DNA from 4 places in the Streptomyces sp. SP17BM10 genome. Region 3 is predicted to be linked to each of the others. Evidence: riboswitches for the same ligand, from Rfam matches in the RefSeq annotation. Region 3 holds a riboswitch; each other region holds the start of a gene.
The links. A riboswitch is a leader RNA that binds a small molecule or an ion and turns the genes downstream of it on or off. The one in region 3 is predicted to bind cyclic di-AMP.
Positions count from the first base shown of each region.

Region 1 (5,269 bases), on a different contig from region 3:
GGCGCCGTACGGCTTCGGACCGGTCGCCGGCGGGCCGTCCTGGCTGCCGCAGCCGGCCCAGTGGGCCGAGCTCAGCGTCGAGGCGCAGACCGGCGACCCGACCTCCACCCTGGAGCTGTACCGCAGCGCGCTCGCCGTCCGCCGGGCCCGGCCCGACCTGGGCGCGGGCACCGCGGTCGAGTGGCTGGACGCCCCGCAGGGCACGCTCGCCTTCCGCCGCGGCTCCTTCGTCTGCACGGTCAACACCGGTGCCGAGCCGGTGCGCATACCCGCCCCCGGGAGGCTGCTGCTCGCCTCGGCGGAGCTGGTCGTGGACGGCGGCGAGACGGTGCTCGCACCGGACAGCACCGGCTGGTGGGCGGTCTGACGTGGTTGCAATAGGCTCTGGGACCGTGACTACGGCGCGACTTTCAGACATCGCGGCGCAGGCGGGGGTCAGCGAAGCCACCGTCTCCCGCGTACTCAACGGCAAGGCGAACGTCTCCGCCGCCACCCGGCAGACCGTGCTGGCGGCCCTCGACGTGCTCGGGTACGAGCGGCCGACCCGCCTGCGCCAGCGCAGCGCCGGGCTGATCGGGCTGATCACGCCGGAGCTCAGCAACCCGATCTTCCCCGCGCTCGCGCAGGTCATCGAGCAGGTGCTCAGCCGACACGGCTACACGCCGGTGCTGTGCACCCAGACGCCCGGCGGGTCCACCGAGGACGAACTGGTCGAGATGCTGGTGGACCGGGGCGTGGCGGGCATCGTCTTCGTCTCCGGTCTGCACGCCGACTCCACCGCCGACCACGACCGCTACGCCCGGCTCGCCGGGCGCGGGGTGCCGTTCGTCCTGATCAACGGCTTCAGCGAGCGGATCGACGCGCCGTTCATCTCGCCGGACGACCGGGCCGCGATGTGGATGGCCGTCCAGCACCTCGCCGAGCTCGGGCACGAGCGGATCGGGCTGGCGGTCGGGCAGAAGCGGTACGTGCCGGTGCTGCGCAAGATCGAGGGCTTCACGGCCGCGATGCGCGCCGTCCTCGGGCGGACGCAGGAGGAGGCCGAGGAGCTCGTCCACCACACGCTGTTCAGCGTCGAGGGCGGGCACGCGGCGGCGGGCGCGCTGCTGGACAAGGGGTGCACGGCGATCGTGTGCGGCAGCGACATGATGGCGCTCGGGGTCATCCGGGCGGTGCGGCAGCGGGGGCTGTCGGTGCCGCACGACGTGTCGGTGGTCGGCTTCGACGACTCGCCGCTGATCGCCTTCACCGAGCCGCCGCTGACGACGATCCGCCAGCCGGTCGAGGCGATGGCGACGGCGGCGGTGGACGCGCTGCTGGAGGAAGTGGGCGCGAACGCCGCCCAGCGCGGGGAGTTCATGTTCCAGCCGGAGCTGGTCATGCGCGGCTCCACAGGGGCCTGCGCGCGCTGAGGGCGGGCCGGCCGGCGACGGCCGTGACGGCCGCGGGAAGGGCCCCGGAGGGCGGTTGCTCTCCGGGGCCCTTCGGCGCGCCGTAACGGGTCGGCCGGGGTCAGCCCTCCTGGACGGCCGGGCGGTCGGCGGTGACGCGGTGGCCGTCGGCGGCGTCGCCGGTGCGGGTCTCGGTGCGGCGACCGCGGGCCAGGTAGTCGCGCAGGATCAGTTCGACGGCGTCCTGAGGACTCTTGGTGCCGGAAAGCATCATCGCGTCGATCGCGAGGTTCGCGTCGAGCGTGACGGTGACCTGGGCCATGGGTGACTCCTCCTCGGGTGCAGAGCAGCAGCATGCCCGTTGGGCCGGGGTTTGACCATGCGAATGCTCCGGTGCGCGGAGGGGCGGGTGCGTGCGGGTACGGCGAAGCCCCGGGGAGAGCGACCAGTCTCTCCCCGGGGGCGGGCGGGTGGCAGCTGACAGATGACAGATGTTGAAATCTGTTATCTGTCAGCTGTTATCTGTTATCTGTCAGCTGCGCGCTGCTACCCGCGATCCGTCAACCGCCCCCGGCGGGACGGTTCCGGAAGGACCCTCAGACGCGGCCGGCGAAGTCCGGCGCCCAGTTGGCGATGGTCTGCAGGCGGACGCCCGCGCTGGGGTTGGCGGCCTCGACGTACTGGCCGCCGCCGATGTAGATCGCGACGTGGTAGACGCCGGAGTCCTGGCCGTTGTTGGACCAGAACAGCAGGTCGCCCGGCTGCAGGCTGTCCAGCGAGACGTGGGTGCTCGCGGCGGCCTGGTCGTTGGCGACGCGCGGCACCGAGATGCCCGCGGCGCGCAGCGCGGCCTGGGTCAGGCCCGAGCAGTCCCAGCCGCCGTTGCCGGTGCCGCCGTAGACGTACGCCTGGCCGACCTGCGCCTTGGCGAAGTCGACCGCGGCGGCCATCGAGCCGGTGACGGCCGGGGCCGGGGTCTGGGTGGCGGGCTTCGAGGACGGCTTGGCGGCCGGGGTCTGGGCCGCGGCGGCCGGCTGGGCGTTCACGGTGTTCCCGGCGGAGGACTGGCCCGGCTTCTGCGAGCGGTCGAACCAGTTGAAGTCACCGGACTGGTCGGCCGGCGCCTGGGCGGAGTCGCCGAAGGACAGGTGCTGGCCCGGGTAGATGGTGTTCGGACCGTCGGTCAGGGTGCCGCGGTTCAGCTCGTACAGACGCTGCCAGCCGCCCTTGACGTTGTGCTTGTCGGCGATCGTCGACAGCCAGTCGCCGGCCACGACGGTGTAGTCCGAGGCACCGGCCTGGGCGCCCGTGCGGGCACCGCCCTGGGCCCAGTCCTGGCGCTTCTGCGCCCAGGTGCCCTTGGCGGAGTCGGCGGCGGCCGGGGCCTGCGCCTGGTCCTGCGCCGGGGCGGCGGGCTTGACGGCGGGCTTCGAGGACGGCTGGGCGGCCGGGGCGGCCTTCGTGGCGCTCGCGGCGGCGGACGTGTCGACCGCGGCCGGGGCGCCGCCAGCGGTCAGGCCGGCCTGGACGGAGCACACGGGCCAGGCGCCGGGGCCCTGCGAGGCGAGGACCTTCTCGGCGACGGCGATCTGCTGGTCCTTGGTGGCCTGGTTGGCCTGCGGGGCGTACGAGGTGCCGCCGAAGGCGGCCCAGGTGCTGGAGGTGAACTGCAGGCCGCCGTAGAAGCCGTTGCCGGTGTTGATGCTCCAGTCGCCGCTGCTCTCGCACTGGGCGACCTTGTCCCAGGTGGCGATGGAGGCGGCCGAGGCGGTGCCGGAGGTGAGGCAGGGGATGGTGAGGCCGACGCCCGCGACGCCGAGGGCGGCGATCACACGGCGGGTGCGGCTGGACAGGCGAGTGCCGTTGGTGGGCAGCATGAAGACGCGGTCCTCTCCCACGCCTGCGAGGTGAGCTGTCGGATTCGGGCCGGAGTTGCCCGGCCGCGCTGTGGCGCGGCTTCACCCCTAGCCCAGAACCGTTCCGTGGAGCGGTCCGGGGCGACTTACCTGTGGGTCCCCCGCTCCTGCCGTGGTGCGTTTTCGCGCTTCCAGCGCACCCGACGGCAGGACTCGGCGTTGCGGATGAGCTGGGTCCGTGTGGTCACGAACGGGGAGCACGTTAAGCAGACTTAAGTTCGAACTGCAAATACCTGTGATGCGCATCACGGGTTATGGAAAGTCACCAAAACTTTCCTTTTCCAAGATCGAAAATGATCGTTTTCTCGCAATAAACCTGCGGATGTGCACAACTGGCAGATGCTCAGGATTCGGATGACGGAAGGTCACCCGATCGCAAACAATCACAGAACGGACATCTCGCACATTAGGTTCTTAATTCCTTTACGCCGCAAGCCGAAAGGGCCCGGAACGGAGTCGTTCCGGGCCCTTTCGGTGCGTGCGGTCGGCGGCTACTCGCCGACCTCCTGCGCGGGCGCCCCGGGGGCCGTCCCGGTGGCCGCGTGGGCCGCGCGGGAGCCCTCGGCGGCGGCCTCCGCCGCCTCGGCCTCGGCCTGGGCCTGGGCGGCCGCCAGGGCCTCCGCGGACGGCGTCGGCAGCGCGGCCAGGTACAGCGAGGCGATGAGCTGGCCGACCGTCTGGTAGGCGCCGAGCGGCGCGGCGGACGGGCAGCCGGTCTCCTCGGCGGCCGTGGCGAGCAGCTCGGAGTCCGCCTCCGGGCCGATCACCAGCGGGGCCAGTGCGGGGCGCTGCGAGCCGGTCTCCTTGAGGTGCGCGACGGCGGCGGCGACCGAGCCGGGCACGTCGAGCGCGGCGGCGACGACCGGGACGGCCAGGCGGGCGGCCAGCAGCACGCCGGTGATGCCGGCGGCGGCCGCGGCGTCCTCGCCGCCCACGGTGGTCAGCACGACGCCGTCCGCGGCGGTCGCGATGGCGAACAGGCGGGCGCGGTCGGCGCGGGCCAGCCCGGCCTCGGACAGGCGCACGTGGACGGCCTCGGCCAGCAGCGGGTGCGGGCCCAGCACGTCGGTGACGTGGGCGCCGTACTCGGCGGCGAGCGCGTGGAGTTCGGGCAGGAAGTCGTGCGGGCCGGGCACCAGGGGCACCAGGATCGGCGCCGGGACGCCGGCCTCCGCGGCGGACGCCAGCAGCTCGCCGATGCTGCGCTCGGTGCCGTCCGCGCCCTCGGTGCCCTCGCCGGGGAGGTAGCCCACCGCGGTCTGGACGCCGTTCTGCTCGCTGCGGACGATCGAGAGCAGTTCCTCGACGACCGAGCGGGACTCGGGCCCGGCGGTCGCGGGCACGGCGAGCACCAGGGCCGGGGAGCCGGCCGGGATCTCGGGGCGCTCGGGGCGACGGTGGCGCCCCCGCGCACGGGAGCCTGGAGTGCGAACGGGCAGTGGCGCGCCCGGGATGGCTGCGGTGCTCATGGCGGAGATCGTAGGTCATCGGCCCGTCAGGACTGCAGTCGGCTGCCGTGCCGGTTTCGCGCGAGCGTGGTGTGCGCGGCGCGCGGAGGTCCCGCGTACGCGGGCCGATGAGCGGTCATTGGGTCATATTCCGGACATACCTGCCCCAACCCCCGCGCGTCCACCGGTATCTCCTGGAGACGCGGTCGGCAGGGCGTCACGTTGCATCCGTGGCGCGTGAGATGTCTCACAGTCGACGGGCTGTCTGACGGAGCGTCACGAGTGCGCGACTCCCGGCTTTCGAAGATCAACATTCAGCGGGGGGCCGCTCACGGCCGGTTATCGGAGGGTGGACGGTTCGGTCGACTATGTCCGTTTACGTACCGTCGCGAGAAGGGTCCGTGAAGAGTTCAGGTCGGCCGGTGAAAGGCCTCGTGCACCTGCACCGTCTCGTGCTGATGCACGTGCACAGCAGCTATCATCGCGTCAAGTGAGGCGTTGTGCCGGGCTGGTA
Region 1 covers NZ_JAQYXB010000661.1:14,456-19,724, reverse strand. The annotation lists gene PUR71_RS30860 (glycoside hydrolase family 13 protein) at 1-367, shown strand, start outside; gene PUR71_RS30855 (LacI family DNA-binding transcriptional regulator) at 393-1,412, shown strand; gene PUR71_RS30850 (hypothetical protein) at 1,513-1,713, opposite strand; gene PUR71_RS30845 (transglycosylase family protein) at 1,988-3,268, opposite strand; cyclic di-AMP (ydaO/yuaA leader) riboswitch at 3,276-3,437, opposite strand; gene PUR71_RS30840 (sirohydrochlorin chelatase) at 3,799-4,776, opposite strand.
Region 1: another riboswitch for cyclic di-AMP. It lies ahead of PUR71_RS30845 (transglycosylase family protein); the one in region 3 lies ahead of PUR71_RS01945 (transglycosylase family protein).

Region 2 (5,269 bases), on a different contig from region 3:
CCGCCGCCTACCTGGTGCGCTCGGCGGGCTGGAGCCGGCTGGTCGCCGAGGCCGGTGAGGAGGCCGAGCGGGCCGGCGCCGAGGGCGCGGCCGCGGAGGCGGCCCGGCTGGTGGAGAAGTTGCAGGCCGAGCTGGCCGAGGTGCGGGCCGCGGCCCGCGCGGACCTGGACCGGCAGCGGGCCGAGTCCGAGGACGTCCGGCGGGAGGCCGACTCGCTGCGCAAGAAGGTGCGTTCGCTGGAGAGCGACACCCGCCGGGCGCAGGCCGAGACGCGGCGGGTGACCGGCGAGCTGGAGGCGCTGCGCGCGCAGGCGGCGATCGAGCGCAGTGCGGCCGAGAGCGAGGCGCGGCGGCTGCGGCACCGCGTCGGCGAGCTGGAGACGGCCGCCGAGCAGGGGCGGCGCTCGGCCCGCGAGGGGCGCAGCGTGGAGGACATGCGGCTGCGACTGCTGCTGGACACCGTGCTGCAGTCGGCGCAGGGGTTGCAGCGCGAGCTGGCCCTGCCGGTGTCGCAGATCCGCCCGGCGGACCTGGTGGAGGCGGTGGTGCCGGGCTCGGCCTCGCCGCACGACGTGGCCCGGCGCGGGCTGGCGGAGGACGATCCGGCGCTGCTGGACCAGCTGCTGGCGATCCCGCAGGTGCACCTGGTGGTGGACGGCTACAACGTGACGAAGACCGGCTACCCGACGCTGCCGCTGGAGCAGCAGCGGCTGCGGCTGCTGGGCGGGCTGGCGATGCTGGCCCAGCGCACGCAGGCGGAGGTCACATGCGTGTTCGACGGGCAGGACCTGGACGTCCCGGTGATCATGGCGCCGCCGCGCGGGGTCCGGGTGCGCTTCAGCCGGACCGGCGAGACGGCGGACGAGCTGATCAGGCGCCTGGTGCGGGCCGAGCCGCAGGGCCGTCCGGTCGTGGTGGTCTCCGCGGACCGGGAGGTCGCGGAGGGCGTGCGGAAGGCCGGCGCGCGCCCGGTCGCCTCGGTTCTACTGCTGAACCGGCTGGCGCGGCCCTGATTCCATGCCGATGGTGATGACGGCTGGTCAGCGTCCGGTTTGCGGTGATGTGCGGATTCGGTGAAGCGGCGTGGGGGCCCGGAGTTCACGCCTTCGGGGGAGTGGCGTAACGCCTGGATCTTCACTAGGGTCTGGCGTCAAACCTATTTTCCGGATTTCTCACCCGAACCGGTGAGTCCATGAGTCCATGGAAGAAGGAGCCGGTCCCTTGGCCTCCCACCGCCGTCCCAAGCAGCCGAGCCGCGCGCGGGTCTCCGTGCTCACCGCCGCCGCTGCGACCGCGGTCGCGCTCTCCGCCCAGGTGGCCGCGCACGCCGCGCCGCAGCCGAACAAGACGGACGTCAAGGCGCAGATCGACGAACTGCAGCAGGAGCAGGAGCAGGCGGCCGAGAAGTACAACGGCGCCAAGGAGCGGGCCGACCAGCTGCGCAAGCAGGCCGACCAGCTCCAGGACCAGGTGGCCCGCGGCCAGGAGCAGATGACCCAGCTTCAGACCGGCCTCGCCGGCGTGGCGGGCGAGCAGTACCGCACCGGCGGCATCGACCCGTCCGTCCAGCTGATGCTCTCCTCGGACCCGTCCGGCTACCTGGACAAGGCCTCCAGCGTCCAGCAGGCCAGCGCCACCGAGACCGACGCGCTCAAGGGCCTGCTGGACCAGCAGCGCCGCCTGGACCAGGAGAAGGCCGAGGCCGCCGCGGTGCTGGCCTCCCTGGACTCCACCACCAAGGACCTGAACCAGGCCAAGGCGGACGTCAACGCCAAGCTCAAGGCCGCCCAGGACCTCCTCAACTCGCTCAGCGCCTCCGAGCGCGCCGCGCTGAAGGCCCAGCAGGCCCAGGACGACCGTGCCTCGCGCGGCACCGACCGGGTCGACCTCAGCAACCTGCCGCCGGCCAGTGGCTACGCGGCCGTGGCCGTGGCCAAGGCGATGGGCAAGCAGGGCTCGCCGTACGTGTGGGGTGCCACCGGCTCGACCACCTTCGACTGCTCGGGCCTGATGGTCTGGGCGTACGGCCAGGCCGGCGTCTCGCTCCCGCGCACCTCGCAGGAGCAGGGCCACTATGGCACCCGGGTGCCCTCGCTGGACCAGGCCCAGCCCGGTGACCTGGTGATCTACGGTCCCGACATGCACCACGTCGGGATGTACATCGGCAACGGCATGGTGGTGCACGCGCCGCACACCGGTGACGTGGTCAAGGTGATGAAGGCCGACGCGATGCCGATCAACACGATCCGCCGGGTCTGACCCTCCGACACGCCGGGGGCCGGTGCGAAGGCCCTGTGATCCGCGCCACCTCCCGAACGGGGGTGGCGCGTTCGCTTGTGCGCGTTTCCCCGGGTCCGCGTGACAAGTGATCAGCCTTGCGTACTGCTGCGATCACCTTCTGTCATCTTCACAAAAGAACTTGGATATTCTTCCGCCTTTTTTCTGACAAGGATTTGAACCGATCACGGTTCAGTTACTAGGGTCGTGCCCCGAACCACCGCACTGTCGATCGCCCAGCCAGGGTGGCGGCGGTGGTTCCCGCCGAGTTCGTGAAGCAGCGGGACGCGTCGAAGCGACCGTCCGACAGGGGAGCCCAGTGGTTGGGCGCTGTGGAGCGGAGCCGGGGAACCACGTTCCTCCGGGGTGAATCGGCGCCAGGTCGGCCGGTGGAACGGCCGTGAGGCGTCGTAGGGCATGCTTCCGGCCCGAACCCGTCAGCTCACCCGGTAGGCGGACGTAGGAAGAAGGAGTCCGCCTTCGTGGCGTCCCATCGTCGTCCCAAGCCCGCCGGTCGTGCCCGAGTCTCGTTCCTGACCGGTGTCGCCGCCGCAGCCGTCGCCCTCTCCGCGCAGTCCGGCGCCCACGCCGACCCGACGCCGACCAAGGACCAGGTCAAGGAGCAGGTCGACCAGCTCAACGAGCAGGCCGAGGTGGCGACCGAGCAGTACAACGCCGCCCAGGCCAAGCAGCAGGAGCTGCAGAAGCAGGTCTCCGGTCTGCAGGACCAGGTGGCCCGCCAGCAGGAGCAGGTGACCGACCTCCAGGGCGGCCTCGCCCAGATCGCCGGCGAGCAGTACCGCAACGGGGGCATATCCCCGACCGTCCAGCTGATGTTCTCGTCCAAGCCGGACAACTTCCTCAGCCAGGCCGACGCCCTGAACCAGGCCGGCAGCACCCAGAAGGGGCAGCTGAAGGAGCTCCAGGACCAGCAGCGCAAGCTGGACCAGGACCGCAACGAGGCCCAGGGCAAGCTCGCAGAGCTGGACGCGACCACCCAGCAGCTGAAGGCGTCCAAGGAGCAGATCCAGGCGAAGCTGAAGGCCGCCCAGGACCTCTTCAACACGCTGTCCGAGCAGGAGCGCCAGGCCATCAAGGCGGCCGAGGAGAAGGCCGCCGCCGACGCCAAGGCCAAGGCCGACGCCGCGAAGGCCCAGCAGGCCGCCGCCGACCGCGCCTCCCGCGACAGCAGCCGCACCGACCTCGGCTCGGCCCCGTCGTCCTCGCCGGTCGCCAAGCCGCCGGCGCCGGGCAGCTCGCGCGGTGCGGCCGCGCTGTCCTACGCGGCCACCAAGATCGGCAGTCCGTACGTCTGGGCCGCCACCGGCCCGAACTCCTTCGACTGCTCGGGCCTGATGGTCTGGGCGTTCGACCAGGCCGGCGTCTCGCTGCCGCGCACTTCGCAGGAGCAGGCCAACGCCGGCACCCGCCTCGGCACGGACCTCTCCCAGGCCCAGCCCGGCGACCTGCTGATCTTCTTCAGCGACGCCCACCACGTCGGCATCTACGCCGGCAACGGCCAGGTGCTGCACGCGCCCAAGCCGGGCGCGAGCGTCCGCTACGAGGCGGTCTCCAACATGCCGCTCTCGGTCATCGTGCGGGTCTGATCCCCCGCTCGGCTTCCCGCAGGCCCGGCCCTCCTCCCCGGAGGGCCGGGCCTGCGGCGTTTCCTTTCGTCGGGCGCATGTCCGATTGGAGGCCGAATATTCGGGTTGGGAGGGGTTTGGACTCGGTTGCCCGGACTCGCTAACGTCTGCCACCGGACTCCCGCTCCAGGACCGCCCGCTTGGGTGCGGCGGCGGGACCGGTCCGCAGGATTGGAGGAGCCGCCGCCATGCCCGTGCACCGCCGTTCCCAACTGCTCGCCCGTGCGCTGGTGCTGACCGCGGCCGCCGCCACCGCCCTCGGCGTCACCACGGGCGGCACTGCCCAGGCCGCCCCCGGCGCCCCGGACGCGCCCAGCCGCAAGGACGTCAAGGCGCAGGTCGAGCAGCTGTACAACGAGGCCGAACAGGCGTCGGAGAAGTACAACGCCGCGCAGGAGGCCCAGCAGCGGCTCCAGGGCGAGACCACCGTCCTCCAGGGCGAGATCGCCGTCGCCCAGGACCAGCTCAACCAGCTGCGCGGCGACCTCGCCACCGTGGCGGGTGCCGAGTACCGCTCCGGCGGCATGGCGCAGACCGTCCAGCTGATGCTCGCCACCGACCCGGAGGGCTACCTCGCCCGCGCCCGGGCCCTCGACCAGGCGACCGAACGGCAGAACGAGACGCTGCACGAGTTGGTGGCCCGTCAGCGCCGGCTCGACCAGCGCCGCGCCGAGACCGCCGCCAAGCTCTCCGAGCTGGACCAGGCCCGCCGCACGCTCGCCGACAGCAAGCAGGAGATCCAGCAGCGGCTGGCCAAGGCCCAGCGGCTGCTCAACAGCCTGGGCGTCGCCGAGCGCTCCCGGATGGTCGCGCAGGACGCCCAGGAGGCCGAGCAGCGCGCCACCCGCGGCACCGACCGGCTGGACCTCGGCACCACCCCGCCCGCCTCCGAGCGCGGGGCGGCGGCGCTCGCGGCGGCGGTGCGGATGATCGGGTCGCCGTACGTCTACGGTTCCACCGGCCCCCACGCGTTCGACTGTTCCGGTCTGATGTACTACAGCTGGCGGCAGGCCGGAGTGAGCCTGCCGCGCACCTCGCAGGCCCAGGCCTACGCCGGCCAGCGGGTGAGCCTGTCCGAAGCGCGACCGGGAGACCTGGTGATCTTCTACCGGGACATGCACCACGTCGGCATGTACGCCGGCGGTGGGGTGATCGTGCACGCCCCGTACCCGGGGGCCCGGGTGCGGTACGAGAGCGTCAACGCGATGCCCGTCTCCGGGGTGGTCCGGCTCTGAGCCCGACCCCGTCCGGACCGGACGCGATACGGCCCGGCACGCTGTCCCGGCGCGGCGCCCTGCTGCTCGCCGCCGGAGGGCTGACGCAGCTGTCGCTGCCGCCCGTCGCCC
Region 2 covers NZ_JAQYXB010000588.1:234,749-240,017, reverse strand. The annotation lists gene PUR71_RS19910 (NYN domain-containing protein) at 1-1,013, shown strand, start outside; gene PUR71_RS19905 (C40 family peptidase) at 1,222-2,259, shown strand; cyclic di-AMP (ydaO/yuaA leader) riboswitch at 2,596-2,749, shown strand; gene PUR71_RS19900 (NlpC/P60 family protein) at 2,760-3,884, shown strand; gene PUR71_RS19895 (C40 family peptidase) at 4,112-5,158, shown strand.
Region 2: another riboswitch for cyclic di-AMP. It lies ahead of PUR71_RS19900 (NlpC/P60 family protein); the one in region 3 lies ahead of PUR71_RS01945 (transglycosylase family protein).

Region 3 (5,269 bases):
AGGTCGGCGACCAGCAGCCGGATCGAGTTGGTGCCGCAGTCGATCGCGGCCACGCGGGTCGTGCTCACTCGGACTCCCGCGCCTCGGCCTCGTCCGCGGCGCGCTTCTTCGCGGCGCGCTCGGCGGCCTTCTGCGCCTTGGCGGCGATCACGGCCTCGTGGTCCTGGTCCTTGGCCCGGTTGCGCAGGACGCGCTCCCCGGCCGCCTCGACCTCGGCCGGGGAGACGCACGGGCCCTTGGCCCACCAGTCCTCCAGCATGCCGAGCGCCTCGTCGCCGAGCGGATTGACGCCCTCTCCGGCGGCCAGCGAGTGGCCGACCAGCACGTGCAGGCACTTGACCCGGTCCGGCATGCCGCCGGCGCTCGGGAAGCCCTCCAGCACCTCGATGGCGTCGCGCCGGGCGATGTAGTCCTCGTGCGCCTTCTGGTACGCGGCCGCCAGCTCCGGGTCCTCGGCCAGCCGGGCGGTCTGCTCCTTCATCACGCCGTCCGCCTCCAGGGTGCCGATCAGCGAGGCGGCCTTGGGGCAGGTCAGGTAGTAGAGCGTCGGGAACGGCGTGCCGTCGGGCAGCCGGGGGGCCGTCTCCACGACGTCCGGGTTGCCGCAGGGGCAGCGGTGCGCCACGCCGCGCAGGCCGCGCGGGACCCGGCCCAGCTGGGCGGCGATGGCGGCGACGTCGGCGTCGGAGACGGCGGGGTGGTTCTCAGTGCTCATGGGGGGAGGGGTCTCCAGCGGAGGACGGTGGGAGCGGACGGGTCGACGGCGCGGTGGGGGCCAGGGCCGCGGTGTCGGCGGCGTCCACCGAGTCCCAGACGCTGGAGTACCAGGGCTTGGCGGCCTTCACCGCGCTGCCGGCCGTGCCGTCGGAGGGGGCGGGCGGGGCGGCGGAGGACGGGGCGGCGCCCGCTCCGGCCGGGTCCACCGCGATGTACGGGGTCTCCCCGGGCATCGCGTAGTGCAGCCGGGCGCGGGCCTGCGCCTTGACGTACTCGGGATCCTGCCAGCGGGCCTTGTCCCGGCGCAGTTGCTCGACCTGCTGCCGGGCGTGCTCGGCCTTCGCCCGCTGGGCGGAGATCTCGGCGCGCTGGGAGATGAACTGCCGCGTCGGGTAGGCGAGGATCGCCACCAGCGAGCAGAGCACCAGGACGAGGACGGTCGCCCGGCTCGTGAAGCGAGGACGGGCCGCCAAGCCCGGGATCCTCCAGCCAGCCATCTCCGTTCCCCTCCTGGTCGCGACGGTGCCCCGCCGTCCACCCTACGGGGTGAACGGCGGGGCACCGGTCAGGCGTGCACCAGCGGGGGTGTTCAGCCCCCGTGCTTGCCGCGCCTCCTGGTCCGCGGAGCGGAAGTGCCCACTACTCCGCGGAGCGGAAGCGCGGGAAGGCGCCGCGGCCGGCGTACTCGGCGGCGTCGTCGAGGATCTCCTCGATGCGCAGCAGCTGGTTGTACTTGGCGACGCGCTCGGAGCGGGCCGGGGCGCCGGTCTTGATCTGGCCGCAGTTGGTGGCGACGGCGAGGTCGGCGATGGTGACGTCCTCGGTCTCGCCGGAGCGGTGCGACATCATGCAGCGGTAGCCGTTGCGCTGGGCCAGCTCGACGGCGTCCAGGGTCTCGGTCAGCGAGCCGATCTGGTTGACCTTCACCAGCAGCGCGTTGGCGGTGCCGGTCTCGATGCCCTTGGCCAGGCGGGCCGGGTTGGTGACGAACAGGTCGTCGCCGACCAGCTGGACCTTGTCGCCCAGCTTGTCGGTCATGGCCTTCCAGCCGTCCCAGTCCGACTCGTCCAGCGGGTCCTCGATGGAGACCAGCGGGTAGGCGGCGACGAGCTCGGCGTAGTACTCGATGAGCTCGGCGGCCGAGAGGGCCTTGCCCTCGAACTGGTAGGCGCCGTCCTGGTAGAACTCGGAGGCGGCGACGTCCAGGGCCAGCGCGATGTCGCGGCCGGGCACGTAGCCGGCCTTCTGGATGGCCTCGGTGATGAGGTCCAGGGCCTCGCGGTTGCTGTCCAGGTTCGGCGCGAAGCCGCCCTCGTCGCCGAGGCCGGTGGACAGGCCGCGCTCCTTCAGGACGCCCTTGAGGGTGTGGTAGACCTCGACGCCCCAGCGGACGGCCTCGGAGAAGGACTCCGCGCCGATCGGGGCGATCATGAACTCCTGGATGTCGACGTTGGAGTCCGCGTGCGAGCCGCCGTTGAGGATGTTCATCATCGGGACCGGCAGGACGTGCGCGTTCGGGCCGCCCAGGTAGCGGAACAGCGGCAGGTCGCTGGCCTCGGAGGCGGCGTGCGCGACGGCCAGCGAGACGCCCAGGATGGCGTTGGCGCCGAGCGAGGACTTGTCCGGGGTGGCGTCCAGGTCGAGCATGGCCTGGTCGATCAGGCGCTGCTCGGTGGCGTCGTAGCCGACCAGCTCCGGGCCGATCTGCTCGATGACGGCCAGGACGGCCTTCTCCACGCCCTTGCCGAAGTAGCGGTTCTTGTCACCGTCGCGGAGCTCCAGCGCCTCGAAGGCGCCGGTGGAGGCACCCGACGGGACAGCGGCACGACCGGTGCTGCCGTCGTCGAGGCCGACCTCGACCTCGACCGTGGGGTTGCCACGCGAGTCGAGGATCTCACGGGCTACGACGACATCGATGGACGGCACGAGGCATCTCCTTGCGGAAGCAGGGTCCCGCCGACCAGTGGTGCGGTCGGCCGGATGATTGCGGAGTCGTTACGACCAGAGCCTAACCGCACGTGGTCCCGGGGCCGCGCCGACCTCGGTCCCGTCTCAGCGTGTGGCCGGGCTACTTACCGGTAGTTCACCTGAGCTCCCCGGGAAAAGGGGCGGAAGCGGACGAAGGGGGCCGGTCCGGGGTCGGCCCCCTCCTGGCGTGTCGCGCCGTTCCGGCCGGTGTCAGCCGAGGTGCAGCACCTGGCCGGGCAGGATCAGGTTCGGGTCGCCGCCGACGGTGCCCTGGTTGCCGTCGTAGACCGACTGCCAGCCGCCGTGCACGCCCTGGGCGGCCGCGATGCTCGACAGCGTGTCACCGGCGCGGACGGTGTAGTCGTGGCCGCCCTGCTGGGGGACGGCGGCGCGCGGGGCCTGCTGCTGCGGCTGGGCGTACTGCTGCTGGATCTGCTGCTGGGCGGCCTGCTGCTGGGCCTGGCCCGCGTACTGCTGGTAGACGCCCTGGTGGCTGGTCCAGTACCAGGTGCCGTTGTTCTGGTACCAGTACACCTTCGCGTCGGCGTCCCAGCCGGCCTTGCCGGAGAAGCCCGGGGCCTGCGGCTGCTGAGCCTGCTGGGTGTGCTGCTGGTACTGCTGCTGCGCGGGCTTCTGAGCCGGCTTCGGCTGGGCCGGCTTCGCCGCGGGCTGCTGCTGCGCCGGCTGCGCGTGCTGCTGGGCGGCGGGCTTGGCGTCCGAGGTGTCGACGGCGGCGGGGGCGCCGCCCTTCGACAGGCCGGCCTTCTTCGAGCAGACCGGCCAGGCGCCCGGACCCTGCGAGGCCAGGACCTTCTCGGCCACCGCGATCTGCTGACCCTTGGTCGCCTGGTTGGCCTGCGCCGCGTACGCGGTGCCGCCGTACGCCTTCCAGGTGCTGGAGGTGAACTGCAGGCCGCCGTAGAAGCCGTTGCCGGTGTTGATGCCCCAGTCGCCGCCGCTCTCGCACTGGGCGACGGAGTCCCAGGCGGAGGCCGGGGCGGCGGAGGCGCCGGTGGCGGCGAGGAGCGGCATCGCGAGTCCGACACCGGCCACTCCGGCGACGGCGATGGCCTTCTCGGTCTGGGTGCGACGGCGATGACGACCGGTTCCAACGAACAGCATGAAGGGGTCCCTCTCCGCACGCCTGCGAGGTGAGCTGTCGGGTTCGGACCGGGAGGTGGCCCGGCCGCCGTCTGCGGAAACGAATCCGCTCGGGCGGCTTCACCCCAAGCCGTGGAGGAACGGCAACAAACCTGGTTCCCCCGCCCCTGCCCAGGGGTCTGGTCGGTTTCCCGTGGCGCGGCGGGCAGGACTCGGCGTTCCGCACTCGGGGTCCGCAGCTGCGAACTCCACGGAGAGTAGACAGATCCTCAGACCAATCACAAGCTCATATCGCAGACATCACACAGAAATCACGGCCCGTGGTCGATCGCCTACCAACGGCGGCCGTTTGTCCGGATTGATGGGCGTTCATACCGGCTGCCCCTTCAGGTTCGCGACGTTCCGTCAGTGTGTCGGACCGTCGGGAAGCGCGTGCGGCGAACGGCTCTCGGGACTGAATTCGACCGGAAGTTCTCGCAATCCGCGCATGATCAGGCCACCGCGCCACCGCAGGTTCTCCGGGCTTTCCGCCAGTTCGATATCGGGCAGCCGGGACAACAGGGTGGCCAGCGCCGACCGGCCTTCGAGCCTGGCCAGCGGGGCGCCGATGCAGTAGTGGATGCCGTGCCCGAACCCCAGGTGCGGGTTGTCCGCGCGGGCCAGGTCCAGGGTGTTCTCGTCCGAGAACCTGGCCGGATCCCGGTCCGCCGCCGCCAGCACCACGAGCACCGGGTCGCCGACCGGGATGTCCACTCCGCCGATGGTCAGCGGGCTGGTCGCGAACCGCCACGTCGCCAGCTCCACCGGGCCGTCGTAGCGCAGGAGTTCCTCGATACCGGTCTCCAGCAGAGCCGTCTCGCCGCGCGCCACCGACTCCTGCAGCAAGCGGCGCTGCTCCGGGTTGCGCAGCAGCGCGTACGTCCCGTTGCCGATCAGGTTGACGGTCGTCTCGAAGCCGGCGAAGAGGAGGATGAACGCCATCGCGGCGGCCTCGTTCTCGGTGAGGTGCTCGCCGTGGTCGCTCGCCCGGATCAGGCCCGAGATCAGGTCGTCGCCGAGGTCCGCCCGCTTGCGGTGGATCAGCTCCAGCAGGTACGCCCGCATCCGCTTCACGGCCCGCCCCACGCCGCCGCGCTGCGGCCCGCCCTGGCCAGGCTTCGTGTGTCGCAGCATCATGCCGGCCCAGTCGCGGAAGTCGTCCTGGTCCTCGGACGGCACGCCGAGCATGTCGCAGATCGCGTAGATGGGGAGCGGGAACGCGAACTCGTGGATGAGGTCCGCCGAACCGCGCTGCGCGAAACCGTCGATCAGCCGGTCGGTGAGCTGCTGCACCCGCGGCTCGAACTCGGCCACCCGGCGCGGCGTGAACGCCTTCGACACCAGGCGGCGCAGCCGGGTGTGGTCCGGCGGGTCGATGTTCAGCAGGTGCGTCATCAGGTCCGCCTGCCGCTCCCCCGGGATCCCGACCCGGCCGGTGCGGTGC
Region 3 covers NZ_JAQYXB010000329.1:13,749-19,017, reverse strand. The annotation lists gene PUR71_RS01965 (Ppx/GppA phosphatase family protein) at 1-68, opposite strand, end outside; partial or broken gene PUR71_RS01960 (DUF501 domain-containing protein) at 194-733, opposite strand; gene PUR71_RS01955 (FtsB family cell division protein) at 705-1,190, opposite strand; gene eno (phosphopyruvate hydratase) at 1,357-2,643, opposite strand; gene PUR71_RS01945 (transglycosylase family protein) at 2,896-3,807, opposite strand; cyclic di-AMP (ydaO/yuaA leader) riboswitch at 3,813-3,981, opposite strand; gene PUR71_RS01940 (cytochrome P450 family protein) at 4,192-5,269, opposite strand, start outside.

Region 4 (5,269 bases), on a different contig from region 3:
TCGGTCTCCCTGGCATGAAGGCGCGTACGCTGAGCCCGTGACCGGACGCCCCTCCCTGACCCAGCGCCGCCGCGACGCCACCCGGCTGGACATCGCCCGCACCGCCGCCGCGCTCTTCGCCGAACGAGGCGCCGAGGCGACCACCGCCGAGGAGATCGCCAACGCTGCGGGCATCTCCCTGCGCACCTTCTACCGGTACTTCTCGCTCAAGGAGGACGCCGTCGCGCCGCTGCTCGCGGCCGGCGGGCAGCGGTGGGTGGAACTGTTCGCGGAGAGCTCGGCCGACCTGCCGGTGCGCGAGGCGCTGGAGCGCTCGGCGGTCGCCTCGTTGACGCCTGCCGACGAGTCCGCGGCCGAGGCCATGCACTGGACCCGCAGCCTGCTGCGCGACCCCCGCCTCGCGAGTACCTGGCAGCGCGTCCACGCCGACTCCGAAGAGCGGCTGCGCGGCGTCCTCGCCGACCGCTGCCCAGCGGGCGCGGACGCGCTGGAGCTCCGCCTCGCCGCAGCTGCGGCGACCGCGGCGATCCGGGTCGCCCTGGAGGAGTGGGCCCTCTCCGACGCCCCTGTGACTGGCCCCGGCTCACCTCAGGAGCTGGGCGCCCGCTGCATGCGCGAACTCACGGGAGGACTACGGCTGTGGAGCCGGGTGACCTGAGCGGCTACGTGTCAGCGCTCCTCGAGGGCCACGGCCGGCAGGGGCCCGACACCGACGACGACGGGCACAGGTGGGCCCGACGCCGACGACGACGGGCACAGGTGGGCCCGACGGGGATGCTGACGTGCCGCTCCAGCCCGCTAGGGTGGAAGATCGCGCCCCGACGGGGAACCGGGGAGGTGCCCCGGATGTCCTAGCCGCGGGGACGTGAGTTCGAGGCGTGGGAGCAAGTAGGACATGGGTCTGACGAGCCACAAGGTGTTGGCGCTGACCGTATTGATCGCCGTCCTGATGACGGCCGGCACGGTCTGGCTGTGGCCCAGGCTCGCGAGGAAGACCTGGCAGGCGGTGCTCGGCCGGATCGGCGCGCTGCTCGCCACCCAGCTCACCGTGCTCGCCGCCCTCGGCCTCGTCGCCAACAGCTACTTCTCCTTCTACAGCAGCTGGGACGACCTCCTCGGCACCGGCGGCGACAACGGCCCGGTGGTGATCCACAACAAGGCGGACGCCTCCGGCCGGCTGCTCGTCGAGACGATCGGCCACGCCTCCGTCCAGGGCGGCGGCGCGATGGGCCGCGAGCCCGCCAAGTCCGGCGAGATCCGCAAGGTCCGGATCGACGGCAAAGTCACCCGGCTCTCCACGGAGGGCTACGTCTACCTGCCGCCGCAGTACTTCCAGCCCGAGTACGCGCAGCGCCAGTTCCCGGCCGTGATCGTCAGCACCGGCTTCCCGGGGCTGGCGGAGAACCTGATCACGCGGTTCAACTACCCGGGCGCGGCGCTCAAGCTGCTCCAGGAGGGGAGGATGCAGCCGACCGTCATGGTCCTGATGCGTCCCTCGCCCGCGCTCCCGCAGGACACCGAGTGCGAGGACGTCCCCGGCGGCGCACAGTCCGACACGTACTTCACCAAGGACGTCCCCTCGGCGATCCAGGCGAGCTTCCGGGTCTCCGCCGACCCGCAGGCCTGGGCGTTCATGGGCAACTCCACCGGCGGCTACTGCGCGCTGAAGCTCGCCATGCGCCACCCGGAGGTCTTTCCGACCGCCGTCTCCCTCTCCGGCTACTACCGCGCCGCCGAGGACCCGACCACCGGCGACCTCTTCGGCGGCAGCCGGCAGCGCCGCGACGAGGCCGACCTGATGTGGCGGCTCGAGAACCTGCCGCAGCCGAAGACGTCCGTCCTGCTGGCCGGCACCAAGCAGGGCGACGGCGACTACAAGCGCGACACCGAGGCGTTCATCGACGCGGTGCGGAGCCCGGGCCCGATGAAGGTCTCGTACAGCATGCTGGAGACCGGCGGCCACAACTTCGAGACGTGGAGCAAGCTGCTGCCGTCCTCGCTGGAGTGGCTGTCCGGGCACCTCAAGGTCCCGAACCAGCCGAACCCGCCGGCCCCCGCGGCCTGACGGCCCCCACGCCCTGACGGCCCCCACAGCCTGACGGCCCCACGCCCTGACCGGGCGGGCGGGCTCAGGCCAGCCGCTCCAGCGTCCCCGTGTGGAGCTCGCCGACCCGGCCGCCCTCGCCCTCGAAGGTCCAGAACGCGCGCACCGTCAGCCGGACCAGGTCCATCACGTGGCTGACGGTGATTCCGCTCTGCTCGGTCCAGCTGACGAAGTACACCTCGGGCGCGACCTCGGCGACGTGGAGCGCCACGTCCTCCCACTGGCCCGCCGACTCGCCGAGGCCCTCCCAGCGCAGCCGCTTGCCGTCGGCCGAGTAGGCGTTGCGGAAGGCCGCGCCGTTGTCGGCCCGGAAGAGGTAGGTGCGGCCGGCGAAGGCGGGCAGGGGCGCGGTCATGGCGGGGCGGTTCCTCGTCTCTGCGGGAGGGGCGCGGTGCTCTTGTGCACGGCGGTGGATGTCGGACCTCCAATTTATCCGATCGGGCGCGCTCGCACGGCCACTGCCAGTGAAGGCGCACCCCCGTCACCGTCACCCCGCAGGGCCCGCCACACGCGCTGCCGCCCGCCCCGCAGGCGCCGCCCGCCTGGCGGCCGTCCCTGCTCACCCGCGCCTGGCCGGCCCGATCGTCCGCGGCCCGGACCTGCGTCAGCGCGTCCCGGCGATCCGTGATCATCCGGGGGCCCCGGAAGGCCGGCCAACTGATCCACTGCGCACCGTAGTTGATCGACACGACTGTGAGCTGCGCGACAACCGGCCGCGACGAGTTGTCCGTTCACGGACCGACTGCCTAGCCTGCAACGGTCGTCCGCCCCGCGGACCCCGCCGCCGGGACGCCGAGTCCCGTCCACCCGACGGCGGGCAACCGAGCACCACAGCGGACGGGAGCGGGGGAACCAAGGTCAGCGCCACGACCCGGCACGCCTCCGTGCGTCCGGGCCGCGGCTTGGGGTGAAGCCGCTCCCACAGGCGGCCGGGCGACCTCTCAGCCCGAACCCGACAGCTCACCTCGCAGGCGTCGCAGAGGACACCCCATGCACCAGCCTGCCCGGCGCCGCGCGCCGCGTCACGCCCGCCCGTCCCACCGCGGCCGCACCGCCGCCCTCGCCGCCACCGGCGCGCTCGCCATCACCGGCGCCGGCCTGTTCGGCCTCCAGGCCGCGCCCGGCGCCCAGGCGGCCACCGGCCCCACCGTCACCCAGGACTGGCTCGCCCCGGCCACGATGGTCGCCGGCCGGGCCGCCACGGCGACCCTCACCCTCCACTCGTCGTCCTGCTTCGTCGCCAAGACCGTCGGCGTCGGCGTGCGTGACGCGGCCGGTCACAACCTCGACTTCCCCGGGAACGCCGGCAACGTGTCGATCTGCCCCTCGGGCCACACCTTCACCAGCGCCGCGCGTACGCTCGCGGCCGGCACGTACACCGAGTTCGGCTTCTGGCAGGACCTCGGCGGCACGTGGCACAACCTGCCTTCGAAGCAGTTGGTCGTCGCCAAGGCCGCGGCCCCGACCGCCGCGCCGTCGGCCACCCCGACCGCCACCCCGTCGGCCACGCCCGCGCAGACCCCCACGGCGACGGCCACGGCCACGCCGAGCGCCACCCCCACGCCGAGTGCCACCCCCGGCGCGACCGCGAGCCCGAGCGCCCAGGCGCCGTCCTCCCCGATCGCCGGCAAGTCGCTGACCTGGTCCGACGAGTTCAACGGCCCGATCAACTGGGGCCAGCGCTGGGTCGGCGACAAGAGCAGCTCGTACAAGTACGGCAACCACAATCCGGACGACAACAAGCTCGACTGGCTGGACCGGAACAACGTGGGCGTGGCCAACGGCGTCGCCACCTTCACCGCCGCCCCCGGCAGCAACACGCTGGAGAACGGCAAGCGGTCCTGGAACACCGGCTTCCTCACCACCGAGGGCTCCAGCGAGGGCTTCCAGGTCAAGACCGGCGACTACGCCGAGACCCGGGTCAAGCTGCCGGCCGGCACCGGCGCCTGGCCGGCCCTGTGGACCTGGAAGAACGGCAACGGGGAGGTCGACTCCTTCGAGTACCACCCCGACAACCCGAACCTCCTGGAGCTGACCAACCACGTCAACCCGGGCAACGGCGACTACTACACCAACGCGAGCGCCGTCGCGAAGGACCAGTGGGTGACCATCGGCACCCACTACGGCGCCAACTCGGTGGACTGGTACGTCAACGGCGTCAAGGTGTTCTCGGACGGCAAGGGCGTCGGCGCGAACTTCTCGGCGTACCTCATCCTCAACCTGTCGGTGAGCGCGGGGGAGTACCACCCCGCGCCGCAGGGGACCACCCCGATCACCATGGCCGCCGACTACGTCCGCGTGTACCGGTAACCACCGGTCCGAGTCCTCAGCCGGCAGCCGTCTCGACGACCTCGATCGTGAACGGCTGCCGGTTGTCGCGCGGGTCCCGGTCGTTCGGGCTCAGCACCTCGACCCGCCCGCCGTGCAGCGGGCCCGGCTTCACGGTCGGGGAGATCCGCACCTTGACGAGCGCCGTCGCGGTGCGCCCCTGCGGCAGGCCGGCCCGGAAGGCGCAGCGCACCCGGCGGCCGCCCGGGAGCACCTGGCAGTCCTCGGGGAAGTACGGGCCCTGCGCCGTGACCCCCGGCGGCAGGTCGACGATGACGGTGAACGGCGAGGCGGTGGTGTCCGGGCCGCGGTTGGCGACGAAGCCGTGCACGGTGGTCGTGCCGCCCGGTGGGGCGGCGTCGGGGTCGAGCCGGATCACCTCGAGGTCGGAGTCGGACGGTACGGCGGCCCGGCTCGCCGGTGCGAGCTGCACCGCCGCTCGGGGGTCGGGCCCCGGCCCGGCCCAGGACGGGTCGGCGGTCGCCGTCGCCACCGCGCAGCCCGCTGCCACGGCCACCGTCAGCCACGTCCAGCCCCCCGCCCCGCCGCGTGCACCCGTGTGCGTGCGCCCCATCGCCGTCCACCGTTCCCCTCGTGCCCCGGCCGCCCGCGCCGTCGCGGGCCGCGTCCGCACCAGGGTGGCCGAGCGACGGACGGCCGGCTCCTCGCCCCGCCCTTCGTCCGCCCGAACGGAGGAACACGTGCACGGGAAGTCGGCCACGCCGACCTCCCGTGCACGGCACGCCACCTGACCGTCCCTCAGGGTGCGAGGACCTGCCCCAGCCGGGCCGCGATCTTGTGCATCACCGATACGAGCGACGCCGCGCCGTCCTGCTG
Region 4 covers NZ_JAQYXB010000661.1:232,685-237,953, reverse strand. The annotation lists gene PUR71_RS31760 (TetR family transcriptional regulator) at 38-658, shown strand; gene PUR71_RS31755 (alpha/beta hydrolase) at 896-2,065, shown strand; gene PUR71_RS31750 (MoaF-related domain-containing protein) at 2,130-2,459, opposite strand; cyclic di-AMP (ydaO/yuaA leader) riboswitch at 2,921-3,093, shown strand; gene PUR71_RS31745 (glycoside hydrolase family 16 protein) at 3,095-4,414, shown strand; gene PUR71_RS31740 (hypothetical protein) at 4,431-5,006, opposite strand; gene PUR71_RS31735 (IclR family transcriptional regulator) at 5,192-5,269, opposite strand, start outside.
Region 4: another riboswitch for cyclic di-AMP. It lies ahead of PUR71_RS31745 (glycoside hydrolase family 16 protein); the one in region 3 lies ahead of PUR71_RS01945 (transglycosylase family protein).